Regions from separate parts of the Thalassobacillus sp. B23F22_16 genome, predicted to be linked through region 1. Evidence: riboswitches for the same ligand, from Rfam matches in the RefSeq annotation. Region 1 holds a riboswitch; each other region holds the start of a gene.
The links. Region 1 has a riboswitch for cobalamin ahead of ACGTNI_RS02060 (cob(I)yrinic acid a,c-diamide adenosyltransferase). Riboswitches for the same ligand answer to the same signal wherever they lie in the genome.
Positions count from the first base shown of each region.

Region 1 (4,150 bases):
ACATCAATCCTCCGCATTCTGCCAATACAGGAAGACCATTTTCAATTGCCTCCCTAACGGACTGCCTGACTGCTCGGTTTTCCGCCAGCTGCTCAGCAAATTGCTCCGGGAATCCGCCCCCTAAATAAACACCATCCGCTTCAGGAGGAAGCACCTCTCCTTTTAAAGGAGAAAAATAAACAACCTGAGCTCCATATGCTTCCATTAAGTCCAGATTTTCTTGATAATAGAAGTTGAAGGCCTCATCCCGTGCTACGGCTACGGTTACATCGATTGCGCCTCTACGCTGAAACATAGAGGGCTCAGCTTTCAGGGCTGGCTGTTCACTGATCTGATAGATTTGCTCTATGTCTACCGTCTCCGCAACCACATCTCCAAGCTGGTCCAGCTGCTCATCCAGTTCCCCGCGCTCGATGGAAGGCACCAGCCCTAAGTGCCGCTCCGGCATCTCGATGCTTTTATCTTTCAACAGATATCCACAGACTGGAATGCCGCATTCCTGTTCCACCGCTTCTTTTATCAGCTGATAATGCCCCTCACTTCCGACCTTATTCGCAATCACTCCGGCAATAGTAACGCCAGGATCCAGTAACTGAAAACCTTTTACGATAGCAGCAGCACTCCGGGCCATCGCTGAGCAGTCGACAATCAGAATCGTCGGAGCACCAAGCAGGGTACTGATTTCTGCCGTGGAACCCTGATTGGATGTTGGCGATTTGCCGTCATAAAACCCCATGACTCCCTCGATGATCGAAAGGTCTGCCCCTTCACTTCCTTTGACAAATACTTCTTTCATCACATCTTCCGGGAGCATCCAGCTATCGAGGTTACGAGAGGGACGGCCGGTTACGGCGGTATGGTAGGAAGGGTCTATGTAATCAGGACCGCACTTGAACCCCTGAACGGTGAGCCCCTTTTTGATTAACGCAGCCATTAACCCGATTGCGATACTCGTCTTGCCAGCGCCACTGGATACACCTGCAACTACGACACGACGGGCAGTCAAAACTCAACACCACGGACGGCAGGAATGCCTTCATCATAATAATGTTTTTCCACATCAATGACCGATACAAGATCAGCTGCATTCTTTACTTCCTGGAGCGCACTTCTGCCAGTAATCACGAGGTGGACATGCTCCGGTTTGTTGTTGATCAGTTCAATCACTTCTTCAAGCGGCAGTACATCATCAACTGGAAACGAATCAATCGCAAGCGCATTGTTCAGTTCATCCAGAATCACGATATCATACTCCCCGGACAGCACCGTTTCCTTGGCAAGAGCCCACGCTTTTTTTAATGCTTCCCGGTGGATTTCCGGTGTCTTTGTCCAGGTGAACCCTTCACCCAGCTGAATGATCTCAGCACCCAGTTTCAACAGGGATTTCCTTTCACCATAAGGCCGCTTTGGTGACTTGATGAATTGCAGCATTTTCACCTTTTTGTCATGGCCTAATGCCCGGACAGCAAGCCCGGTTGCAGCCGTCGTCTTCCCTTTTCCATCACCGGTAAAAACCAATGTCAACCCCTGCTTTTTTTGCATTCTATCTCCTCCTCAGTATTTACAAGTGCAATTAGAAAAACTTGGCTTATCGCCAAGTACTTATGGCTAAAGCCTTAGATTTTCTAATACTTTAATCCTTTAACAAAGTTAAACATTCTTAAAGTAAAAAAAACACCTTCCTCTAAAGGAAGGTGTGACTATAAATAGGCAGAATATGCAGCATACGAATTCCACGTACTTACAAGCCTCCCTTTTTCCTCGAAGGGTAAACTTTGCGACAAACAGGCAGGCATCCTGACTTACATTCTTCTAACGAATGCTTACAGTGGCGGGACCGTGTTGGACTTTCACCAACTTCCCCTTTTCACCTTAAAGGCTTCCTTTTAAGGACCTGTTCGTATGATATGAAATTAATCTTATTGTAGCCGAACCTATCATTCTTGTAAACAATCAAAAGATAAAGGCTTGCAATATGACAATTAATGAAAACCCACTAACTGCTATACTTAAATACCCATAAGCTTTCCGTCCCTTATTAATTTCTACCAAACCGATACTAACATATAGAGCCCGAGAAGAAGGTATTAAATAACGTCATATCAAAATTTCACTGATTAACATATAACCTGATAACATAAGGATTAGTATAGCTAAAATAATTTTCGAAACCTTCAACATCAAAATCTCTCCTCAGCCCCTATGCCTCTAACCGAGGTATGTAAGCCCCCCATTTTCTTTCTTTGCACGAACGGTGATTTTACCTGCACATCCATGTGAATTCCTATGACTTTCTTCAACTTCCTGGCATAGAGAACTGAATAACTCTTCTATTTCAGCTACCGTCATACTTTTTGATAACTCGTGAACACGCACCAGTTCGACTTTTTTAAAAGAGTCTACGGATGAATCACTATCACTCCTGCCTATTGCAGTAACTTCGAATTCGACTTTCATATGTATGTCCTCCTATCGAGCAGTTAGTAGTTATACGAATATGAGTTCAAAAGGATTCATTAAAATGGTAGTCGATAAGGGTTGATATGTTTAAAACGTACACATCGATGCATACATTGTTTTTTCGTCAAAAATTTACTTTAGACTACCGACTAATATTCCCTTTTACTTGCTTCAATGTTGCCACAATCAGGAAGCTGACAATCACTAATAACAGCCAGGAACTCACCTTTCCGAGATGTACAAGACTCCACGCTTCCGTCTGGTTCGGGTATTCCCATGCGTCAAAAAAAGTCGCTATATTCTCCGCGATCCAGATAAAAAATCCGATCAGCACAAACGAAAGAGCAAGCGGCATACGGTAGCGACTGCCATTAACTGAATAAGTCACCCACGAACACCAGAAAACGATAATTACAAGCCCGGAGAGTATCCAGCGTACATCGACCCAGAAATGGTGCGTGAAAAAATTCAGGTAGATTGCCGCTGCCAAACTGACCACCATTAAAAATGGAGGCCACTGAACCAGTTCCACCTCCAGCCTTCGCCACGCCTGGCAAAGGTAACTCGCTACACTTGCATACATGAATCCACTATACAAAGGCACACCAAACACTTTGGAATACCCTTCTTCCGGATAAGACCAGGAACCCATATGCACCTTAAAAATTTCAAGCGCGAGTCCAATCAGGTGGAATAGTGTTATCACTTTGAGTTCATCACGGGTTTCCAAGCCGGAACGCACCATGACCCACTGCATCAGAAGAAAAATAATCAGCAGCCAGTCATACCGTGGCAGTATAGGAAGAGAAGTGATTTGTGTAATAGCCAACGAGGCAAAAATAACCACCGGGAACACGCAGGATAACGCTTGCTCCCAGCCAAAATGAGAAAGCTGTACTACCGCTCTTCTGACTTTGCCGCCAACAGCCTTTGTTACATAAGAGTTCGGCAAGGAATCATTCATGATCGTCTTCATCCGGCTGGTATTCCAATATATCTCCCGGCTGGCAATCCAAGGCCTTACAAATCGCATCCAGCGTCGAGACCCGAATCGCCTTTGCCTTCCCATTTTTTAATATCGAAAGATTGGCCATTGTGATGCCAACCCGCTCCGACAGTTGGGTCACACTCATTTTCCTTTTTGCCAGCATCACATCAATATTAATAATGATCGCCATGTTCATCACCTCAGACCGTTAACTCATTTTCTGATTTTATTTCAATGGCGGTGTTTAACAGCTTTTGAAGCACCGCCGCAAAGACCGCAATCACCATGGCACCGAAAATCATTATCATGCCAATTACGATTACACCTGGTGCATCGTCGTACTCAGCGAAGAGATAAATGATCGGCATCAAAAGCACATAAAAACCACTGATCGCAATGGCACAGTATTTGATATTCTTCAACGCTTTTACTGACAAATTTGAAAAAGCTTCGTTTCTATCAATATAGCTCAAGAGCCGATAAGCCTGATACAACGCCAGAAAATACGCCAACGCGGTAGCATATAAACCAATATACACAAGATATTGCACATAACCCATCCCAGGAATTATCTCAGAGAATCCACGCGCGATGGCAGGTACCGAGAATATACACAAAGCAAGAACCGGTATCCCCATAAGAAACACAGCAACCTTCAAAAAAAGTGTTTCCCGTTTCATAAACAGCACCTCACTAATTTAT
Region 1 covers NZ_JBIEKD010000001.1:424,558-428,707, forward strand. The annotation lists gene ACGTNI_RS02055 (cobyrinic acid a,c-diamide synthase CobB) at 1-1,006, opposite strand, end outside; gene ACGTNI_RS02060 (cob(I)yrinic acid a,c-diamide adenosyltransferase) at 1,003-1,542, opposite strand; cobalamin riboswitch at 1,771-1,913, opposite strand; gene ACGTNI_RS02065 (DUF3953 domain-containing protein) at 1,954-2,088, opposite strand; gene ACGTNI_RS02070 (hypothetical protein) at 2,209-2,457, opposite strand; gene ACGTNI_RS02075 (DUF817 domain-containing protein) at 2,603-3,424, opposite strand; gene ACGTNI_RS02080 (helix-turn-helix domain-containing protein) at 3,417-3,638, opposite strand; gene ACGTNI_RS02085 (DUF2975 domain-containing protein) at 3,649-4,128, opposite strand.

Region 2 (4,150 bases), on a different contig from region 1:
GTAGTGGTATAATTCAATTGTCCATCCTTTGTTGTAATGGCAAATGGGATGATCTGCTCCCCATTCATTCCTGCGGCAACCGCAATTATAAATGGGTTTTCCTTAAATTTTTCAAACACCAAATAACTTTGCAGTTCGCTGCCATCCATGTCTCGCTCTGTTACTTCCATTTCAGATGGGATCTGGGAGAGCTCCGCTGACTGCTCATCATGCAGGGTTTCTGAGTTATCTTCACCGCCCTCATTGGATTCTGTCGCTATATCCATCGAGTCTTCGCCAGACTGGTCTATTAAAATGGGCGGGAGGATGAGGGCTGTTAGAAAGAGCACCGCAACCAGAGCAAAGATTGGCATGATAACCAGTTTTCTTTTTTTGGGCTCTTCTTCCATCATTTGAAGGGAAATTTTGTTATAAAGCTCATCTTTATCCTGGTGGTCCTGGATAAAAGGGAATTTTTCTAAATCCTTTTCCAGTTCCTTACGCCTGTCGTTTTTATTTTGCTTCATAATTATCTCCCTCCTTTCGTTGATCTGCCATCAAATCCTGCAATACTTTCATGCCCCGATGCTGGGTTGTTTTCACTTTACTGATGGACCACCCTAAAATATCAGCGGTTTCCTGGATTGACATTAATTGTATGAATCTCAAAATAATGACACTTCTCTGATCCACTGTCAGCTTATCCAAGTGTTCATAAAGAATTTGTATTTGCTCATTTTTTTCAGCTATCTCCTCTGGTAAAGGCTGTTGATCTTTTATTTGTTCGCCTTTTTTCTCCCAGTCGAAAAATTCCAGCAGGCGTTTTCTCTTTCTTTCCTGCTTACGAAAGAAATCGATCGTGACATGTCTGGCAATAGAAAACAACCAAGTTTTTTCACTGCTGTCCCCTTTAAACTTATCGTAAGATTTTAAGACTTTTATATAAACCTCTTGAACGAGGTCTTCCGTTTGCTCCCGATTCTTCACCATATAAAAAATAAACTGAAATATATCCTGATGATATTTTTCATAAAGAGATTCAAATATCGATCTCACAGTGGAGAGACCTCCTGTTCACTAAATTAGTCGCATTATGTATTAAAAAGTTACATCCCCCTTAATAATAGTCATAATATAGAAAAAATACCAACCTTTATTGGCTGGTATTTCAAGCTGGTATCCATTGGTTATAATAACGTTGAAACAGACGACTGAATACAGGATAAAGCGTGGTGATGAACACTGCATTGCCTGCAGCATGGTAAAGATCAAATGGCAGGCCGGCCAGATAATATCCCCAAAATGATCCTGCAAAGCTATACATGGTTACAGACAATACCAGACCATAAAATATGCCACTCAACGCTCCGAAAGCAGCCAATAATAGCAGCGGAATAGCTGACCAATATCTGCCGATCAATCCGCTAACCAAACCAATGACAGCCCAGGCAGCTACTTGCCATATCGTCCAGATCCCCATCCCTAACATGACATTGGACAGGAAGGTGACCAAAACTGCCAGCACAACTGCTGCTAGTGGCCCCAGCCAAAATCCCGCAATAATGATGATAGCAGTAACCGGCTGAACGTTTGGTAAAAAAGCGAATACATACCTGCCAACTACCGCGAGGGACGCCAGCAATGCTATTAATGTTATTTTATAGGTGTTCATCCTTATCAGTCCCATGCATGGAAATCAAAAGTGAAAGAGTCATTTTCTTCTACTTTGTATTCTTTTGCTCCCACAGACGCATCCTCTCCATTGATCGTAAAGAACCAGGCTTTCTGTTCCCCTTCTTTTGCCTCTATCCCTTCAATCTTGGTTACGAAGCCATCTTTTTCCTCTACTTCTTCGAAATTATCTTTTAAAACTTCCATTAAACTTGTACCTTCCTCAACTTCCAACTCTTTTTCTGCCACCATTTCTTCACCTTCCCCTTGGGAAATAGTGACCTTCACAGGTACCTGTTCCTGCTGTTCTTGTTGAGCCTGACTTGACTCCTCTGATCCGGATTGACATCCTGTCAATACTGCCGCTGCCATTAATACAGCAACAATAAATTGCTTCATGTTTAGCATGATCTATCATCCTTTCACGCAGTTTGTTTGTTTCATTGCTTTTGGGTGTGAAATTCAGATAGACAACCGCCTTTTCCCCACATTAAAAGCCCATTCTTCAACAGAATGGGCTTGGACTACCAGTATTCAAATAGGTCCCGACTTAATGGGTTTATTCCACCGGTTGTCTCAAACAGCTCAATCCCCGAAGCTTTGAAACGACGAATCAAGGCAGGTCTACTGGCTTGTGCTTTCCCTACTACGGACCCTTCCCATACATTACGGTACAGTGGTCTGTCCGGTTCGTGGCACTTACAGTTGCGAGGACAGCTTTGGACTTTCACCAAATTCCCTTTTCAACTACTCAAAAGTACCTTGATTCACTTATTCAATTCTATTTTTATATTACCATAAGCTAGGGGAAAGTAAATAGTTGTTTCACAGGTAACAAGATTTTATTACAAATCTTGTAGATCTTCGCTAAGATCAGGCAAGTGAAAAGAAAATGTCGTACCCGAACCTTCTTTACTGTGCACAGCAATAGTTCCCTGGTGTGCTTCAATAATATGTTTAGCGATAGAGAGCCCAAGGCCTGTACCTGTCTTTCCCTTTTTCCTTTTCCTCGATTTGTCTGCCTTATAGAAACGCTCGAATACAAATGGCAAATCTTCTTCAGGAATCCCAGTGCCAGAATCCTGTACAGCCGAATGGATTCCTTCATTCGTCATTTCCAGATGAATATCAACATTTCCACCCGTATTGGTATGGCGAATCGCATTATCGATTAAATTCGTATACACTTGCTCGATACGATCCGGGTCAAAATATTTGGTGCCCATCGCTTCTGGAGCATGGAGTCTTAAGTTGACATCTTTCTCCTGGGCAAGCCCTTGGAATTTACGTACAATCTTTTCTGCGAACGGACGTATTTCTACCTCTTCCTTATTCAAAGTGATATGGCCGGCTTCCATTCTTGCCAGATCCAGCAGTTCGTTAACCAGTCTGCTCATCCGCTGGGATTCTTCATAGATGATTTGGGCAAGTTCGTTTTTCTCCTCCTTGCTTTCAGCTATATCATCTACAATTGCTTCGCTATACCCTTGCATCATCGAGATTGGGGTGCGTAACTCATGGGAAACATTTGCAATGAAATCCTGTCTCAGTTTATCCAGGCGTCGTTCTTCAGTCATATCCCTTAATACCGCAACAGCTCCGCGGACAGAAGATTTATCATATAATGGCGTCATGATAATAACCCAGTTTCTCCCTTGGGCATCTGTTTCTGTCATTACTTCCGTCTCCGTCTCAATCACTTGGTTGAATATCTCTTTCAACCTTTCCGGCAAATGCATAGGCTCATCTTTATAAGCAATATCAGTCCCACCTTCTTCATAAGCCCAGGCTTGCAGGTATTGTTCAGCGGGAGGATTGGTAATCAGGATCTCCCCTTGGCGATTTATAGTGATAACCCCATCAGCCATAGAGCTTAGAATCCCTGACAACTGCTCTTTTTCCTGATTCAATGCATTAATATGAAATTTTAACTGGCGCCCCATCCGATTAAATGCCATTGCGAGCTCCCCAATTTCATCATGGGTAAGAATGGGTACTTTCGTGTTGAATTCCCCTTTAGCAAGTTCTAATGCACCTTCTCGCATCTTGATTAGCGGTGCTGTGATCCGTGTCGATAAGAAGAAAGCGAATATCGTAGTCAAAATGATTGCTATTCCGGCACCCAGAAAAATGATTTTAGTCGTCTGCATTGTCGTCTCTTCTACTGAGTCGAGAGACTGGTAGACAAAGACACCTGAACCTTCTGCATTTAACGATGTACCTACTACCATGACCCCATTTTGAAAGTTATCAATATCCGCTATTTTTTTCACTTGATCTGACCCTGTCAATACGGAAGAAAGCTCCTCATCCGATTCAATCCATTGGCGGTCGATTTGAGGCAGAGTCCCTTCTGCCGAGGAACTCCACATGTCGTCCTCATTAAAAAAGATCACGACACGGCTTGAAGGGTCTTTCACTCTGGTAGAGGTGTCTAAAATTAAATCCCTTTCGCCATATTCATCAACAATTTCGGAAACCTTTTCTGCCGTCTGTAATA
Region 2 covers NZ_JBIEKD010000003.1:108,424-112,573, forward strand. The annotation lists gene ACGTNI_RS04380 (RsiX family anti-sigma factor) at 1-506, opposite strand, end outside; gene sigX (RNA polymerase sigma factor SigX) at 493-1,035, opposite strand; gene ACGTNI_RS04390 (ECF transporter S component) at 1,148-1,651, opposite strand; gene ACGTNI_RS04395 (DUF4430 domain-containing protein) at 1,657-2,058, opposite strand; cobalamin riboswitch at 2,251-2,430, opposite strand; gene ACGTNI_RS04400 (ATP-binding protein) at 2,496-4,150, opposite strand, start outside.
Region 2: it holds a riboswitch for cobalamin, as region 1 does, so the genes downstream of both, ACGTNI_RS04395 (DUF4430 domain-containing protein) here and ACGTNI_RS02060 (cob(I)yrinic acid a,c-diamide adenosyltransferase) in region 1, are expected to answer to the same signal.

Region 3 (4,150 bases), on a different contig from region 1:
ATGAAACTATTTTTAGAAGGGGTCCCAGAAAATATTGATTATGAGGATATCATAAATAGAATGAACCGGTTGCCGAACGTCCAGTCGACTCACCACACCCATTTGTGGTCTCTGGATGGGGAACATCACGCGTTCTCGACCCATATTGTAGTATCTGAACATGCTACCAAGGATCAAGTTTGCACCATAAAAGAACAAGTAAAGGAAATACTAGAACCTATCCACCTTGATCATATTACGGTAGAAATTGAATATGAAGATGAGCATTGCTCCGTAATGGGGCATGACGAAGAGGAAGGGGGACTGCAGCATGGATGATTCCCGTTATACGGACCTTGATGAAGAAACATTATTTCTTGTTTCGCAAACATTCAAGGCGCTTGCCGATCCTACCAGAATCAGAATTTTAAACTTATTATTCAACCGGGAATACAGTGTCAATGAAATAGCGGAACAGCTTCACTTGCGTCAATCGACAGTTTCCCATCAGCTGCGTTTCTTGAAAAACCTGCGGCTTGTGAAATTCAGACGTGAAGGAACTTCCATTTATTATTCCCATGATGATGAGCATGTATTGAATGTGCTCCACGAAACCATCCAGCACGCCTTGCACCATTAGAAAAACTTGGCCAAGTGAAAACCGCGCCCGGGCAATATGCCTCGGCGCGGTTTTGTTTTACAGCTCTAACGTTTGAGGAGTAGTATCTCCTTTATTCATCAGTCTGATCTGCTCTGGAGTGATTTTAAGAATGATATAATTCGGGTCATCCGGCCCTTGGAACCATTTTTCCATATATTCGTTCCAATGCTGTTTTTTCAGACTTTCATCCTCTTTGATTTCTGCCTTCCCTTCTATTTCAAGGTAGGCATCACCAAAGCCTTCTCCTTCATAACCAATCAGTATATGGACGTAAGGATTCTCGTCGATTTCTTCTGCCTTGTGCGTATCCTTACTTGTTGGTGTATACAATATCAGCTCTTCATTAAAAAAAGTCATATAGCGGGAGTGCGGCCGATTATTTTTGACCGAGGCAAGGGTACCGACTTTATTATTCTCAAGTACCTGCAATACTTTATCTTTCAGTTCTTGGTTATTCATCTGTGAAATAACACCTTCCTTTTTTTACATAGCTTTCCTTAAGGAAAAGAAAGTTAAACACAGAAATATTTTTCCAGCATGAATACCCACATGAAAGTAAGCGCCTGCTGTAGATCTTCCGAGAGATTTTTCAGCTGTATATCTGTGACTCCACGCTTATAGACGCCGTGGCCGTCCAGTACCTTTAACCCCATTTCCTGGGCCATCGCCTCGAATTCCCACGGCATCATCGTGTTACATATGACATCTTCCCCGTATAAACGGCGATAACTATTTTTACGAGGGGCAGCGGTAGGTCCTAGTACCCCGATACACATTTTCCCACCAGGCCGCAAGATACGCTTCATTTCTTTCAGGGCATCTGCCGGGACCTCTGTCCATTCCAGACAATTGATGGCCATGATGGCATCATAGCTTTCATCTTCCACATCCAGTCCAGCCAGATCCCCCCGTCTGAACGTTAATTCCTCGCCCTCCAGCTGGCGTTTCGCACGCTCAATCATTTCCGCCGAGATATCAATGCCAGTCACCTTGTAGCCTGCTTCATGCAATTTGCAGGACCCATAGCCATCCCCACAGCCGATGTCCGCAATGGAGGATTCGGGTTTGATATGCTTCTGTAGAAAAGGAATGATTGTCTTACGGCTTCCTTCATCCCACATCGTTTTACTGTTTTCATTCCAAAAGTCTGCCCGGCCATCCCACTGCCGCTCGACTTCTTTATGCCATTCAAAATTATTATTTTTCATCACAATTATCCTCCTGTCTGCACGCCTCTTCCTAGTCTTCGACTGTCTATCGAAAATTCCTTTTTTAGAAAAGTTGTTGCAACATTCTTTTTCCTTCGTTATCATTGAAACACAAGATAAGCCAACAAAACTACAACAAAACACAATATATTGTATTAGCGAATAGCGGATGCCACAAGGCTTAATAGGGAATCTGGTGCAAATCCAGAACTGCCCCCGCAACTGTAAGTGCTGACGAAACGGATTTCCACTGTGCATGATGAGCATGGGAAGGACCGGAATAGAACGAAGCACAAGTCAGGAGACCTGTCACTATTCGCAGGAAGTTTCTACTTCTTCGGGGATTGAGAAGATGAAACGATGGAATAAGACAGCCTTCTTCTCTGTACGGCCTCATTATTCCATGGTTTCATCCGCTCAAATCGAGCGGGTTTTTTTATTCTTTTTAAAGGAGTGGAACCATGGAAGCAACTTTTACCCATAAAGAAACCAACTGGACGGACTGGCTGAATAAAGTCAGTCACCGCTTTCCCCATTTAGACCTGAATCAACTGAAAGACACCCAACCCAATACATCAAATGGTCAGGAACAAACCCAACAGCTGATTTTAGCATGCCTGGCTTTGATTGACGAAGAAGCACCGGATTGGACTTATGTTGCTGCAGAATTACAGCTGGAACAAATGTACGAAGAAAGTTGTACCAATCGCACTCATTCTCGCCCTTACCAGGGATTTCGTCACATGATCAGTCATCTGATAGACGAAGGAATCTATCATGCTGACTTATTAACCGTTTATACTGTAGCAGAAATGGAAGAACTGGAGGCTGCCATATGCCCTGATCGGGATAAGCTGTTTACCTATATCGGATTAAAAACCCTCCATGACCGCTACCTGGCTAAAGACAAACAAGGCAGATTATACGAACTGCCTCAGGAACGATTCATGATCATTGCCATGACCTTGATGGAAAAGGAACCAAAAACGAAACGCATCAGCCTGATCAAAGAAGCCTATTGGGCCCTCAGCAACTTGTATATGACCGTCGCGACTCCAACCCTGGCTAATGCGGGAAAAAGTTATGGTCAGCTGAGCTCGTGCTTTATCGATACGATTGATGACAGCTTACAATCTATCTTTGATAGTAACACAGATATTGCCAACTTAAGTAAACATGGTGGCGGCATCGGCGTCTACCTTGGGAAAATCAGAAGCCGTGGAAGTGATATTAAAGGCTTTAAAGGAGTCTCATCCGGCGTCCTTCCCTGGATGAAACAATTGAATAATACGGCAGTGAGCGTCGATCAGCTCGGTCAGCGCCAGGGAGCAATAGCTGTCTATCTCGACGTATGGCACAAAGACATCCTTTCCTTTTTAGACGCACGCCTGAATAACGGTGACGAACGGCAGCGCACCCACGATTTATTTTCCGGCGTTTGTATACCGGATGTTTTTATGGAAGCGGTTGAAGCAAGGGATGACTGGTATTTATTCGACCCACACGAGGTCAGACGGGTCATGGGCTTTTCCCTGGAGGATCTTTATGATGAAGAAAAGGGAGCCGGCTCCTTCAGGGAAAAATACCAGGCATGCATCGACCACCCAGACTTATCCAAGCAGTCCATCCCGGCAATCGAAATCATGAAAAAAATTATGGTCAGCCAATTAGAGACTGGTACACCCTATATGTTTTACCGTGATGAAGTCAACCGGATGAACCCGAATCGTCATGAAGGCATGGTCTACTGCAGCAACCTCTGTACGGAAATAACCCAAAATCAGTCTCCTACGATAGAAGAAGAGCACTATGTGAAGGATGGGAAGCTGCATATCGTTCGGGATCCTGGGGATTTTGTTGTTTGTAATCTATCAAGCATCAACCTTGGAAAAGCAGTGCCAGCCAATGTATTGGAGCGGTTAATATCTATCCAGGTCCGGATGCTTGATAATGTGATCGATCAAAATACAATCCCAGTCATGCAGGCGCAATTGACGAACCAAAAGTATCGCGGTATCGGGTTAGGCACCTTTGGCTGGGCTCACCTGCTTGCTCGTAAGCATATCAAATGGGAATCAGAAGAAGCTGTCCAGTATACGCATAAAGTTTATGAAGAAATCGCCTACCATACGATTCAGGCCAGTATGGAATTGGCTAAGGAAAAAGGCGCCTACCCCTCATTCCAGGGATCGGATTGGGAAACCGGCGAATTTTTCGCGAAACGTAATTTAAACCGAAACGAAAGTTGGGACAAGCTTATAAATCAAGTCTCAGAAAACGGAGTCCGAAACGGGTATATGAT
Region 3 covers NZ_JBIEKD010000020.1:32,432-36,581, forward strand. The annotation lists gene ACGTNI_RS14860 (cation diffusion facilitator family transporter) at 1-318, shown strand, start outside; gene ACGTNI_RS14865 (ArsR/SmtB family transcription factor) at 311-619, shown strand; gene ACGTNI_RS14870 (pyridoxamine 5'-phosphate oxidase family protein) at 677-1,099, opposite strand; gene ACGTNI_RS14875 (class I SAM-dependent methyltransferase) at 1,153-1,848, opposite strand; cobalamin riboswitch at 1,998-2,176, shown strand; gene ACGTNI_RS14880 (ribonucleoside-diphosphate reductase subunit alpha) at 2,310-4,150, shown strand, end outside.
Region 3: it holds a riboswitch for cobalamin, as region 1 does, so the genes downstream of both, ACGTNI_RS14880 (ribonucleoside-diphosphate reductase subunit alpha) here and ACGTNI_RS02060 (cob(I)yrinic acid a,c-diamide adenosyltransferase) in region 1, are expected to answer to the same signal.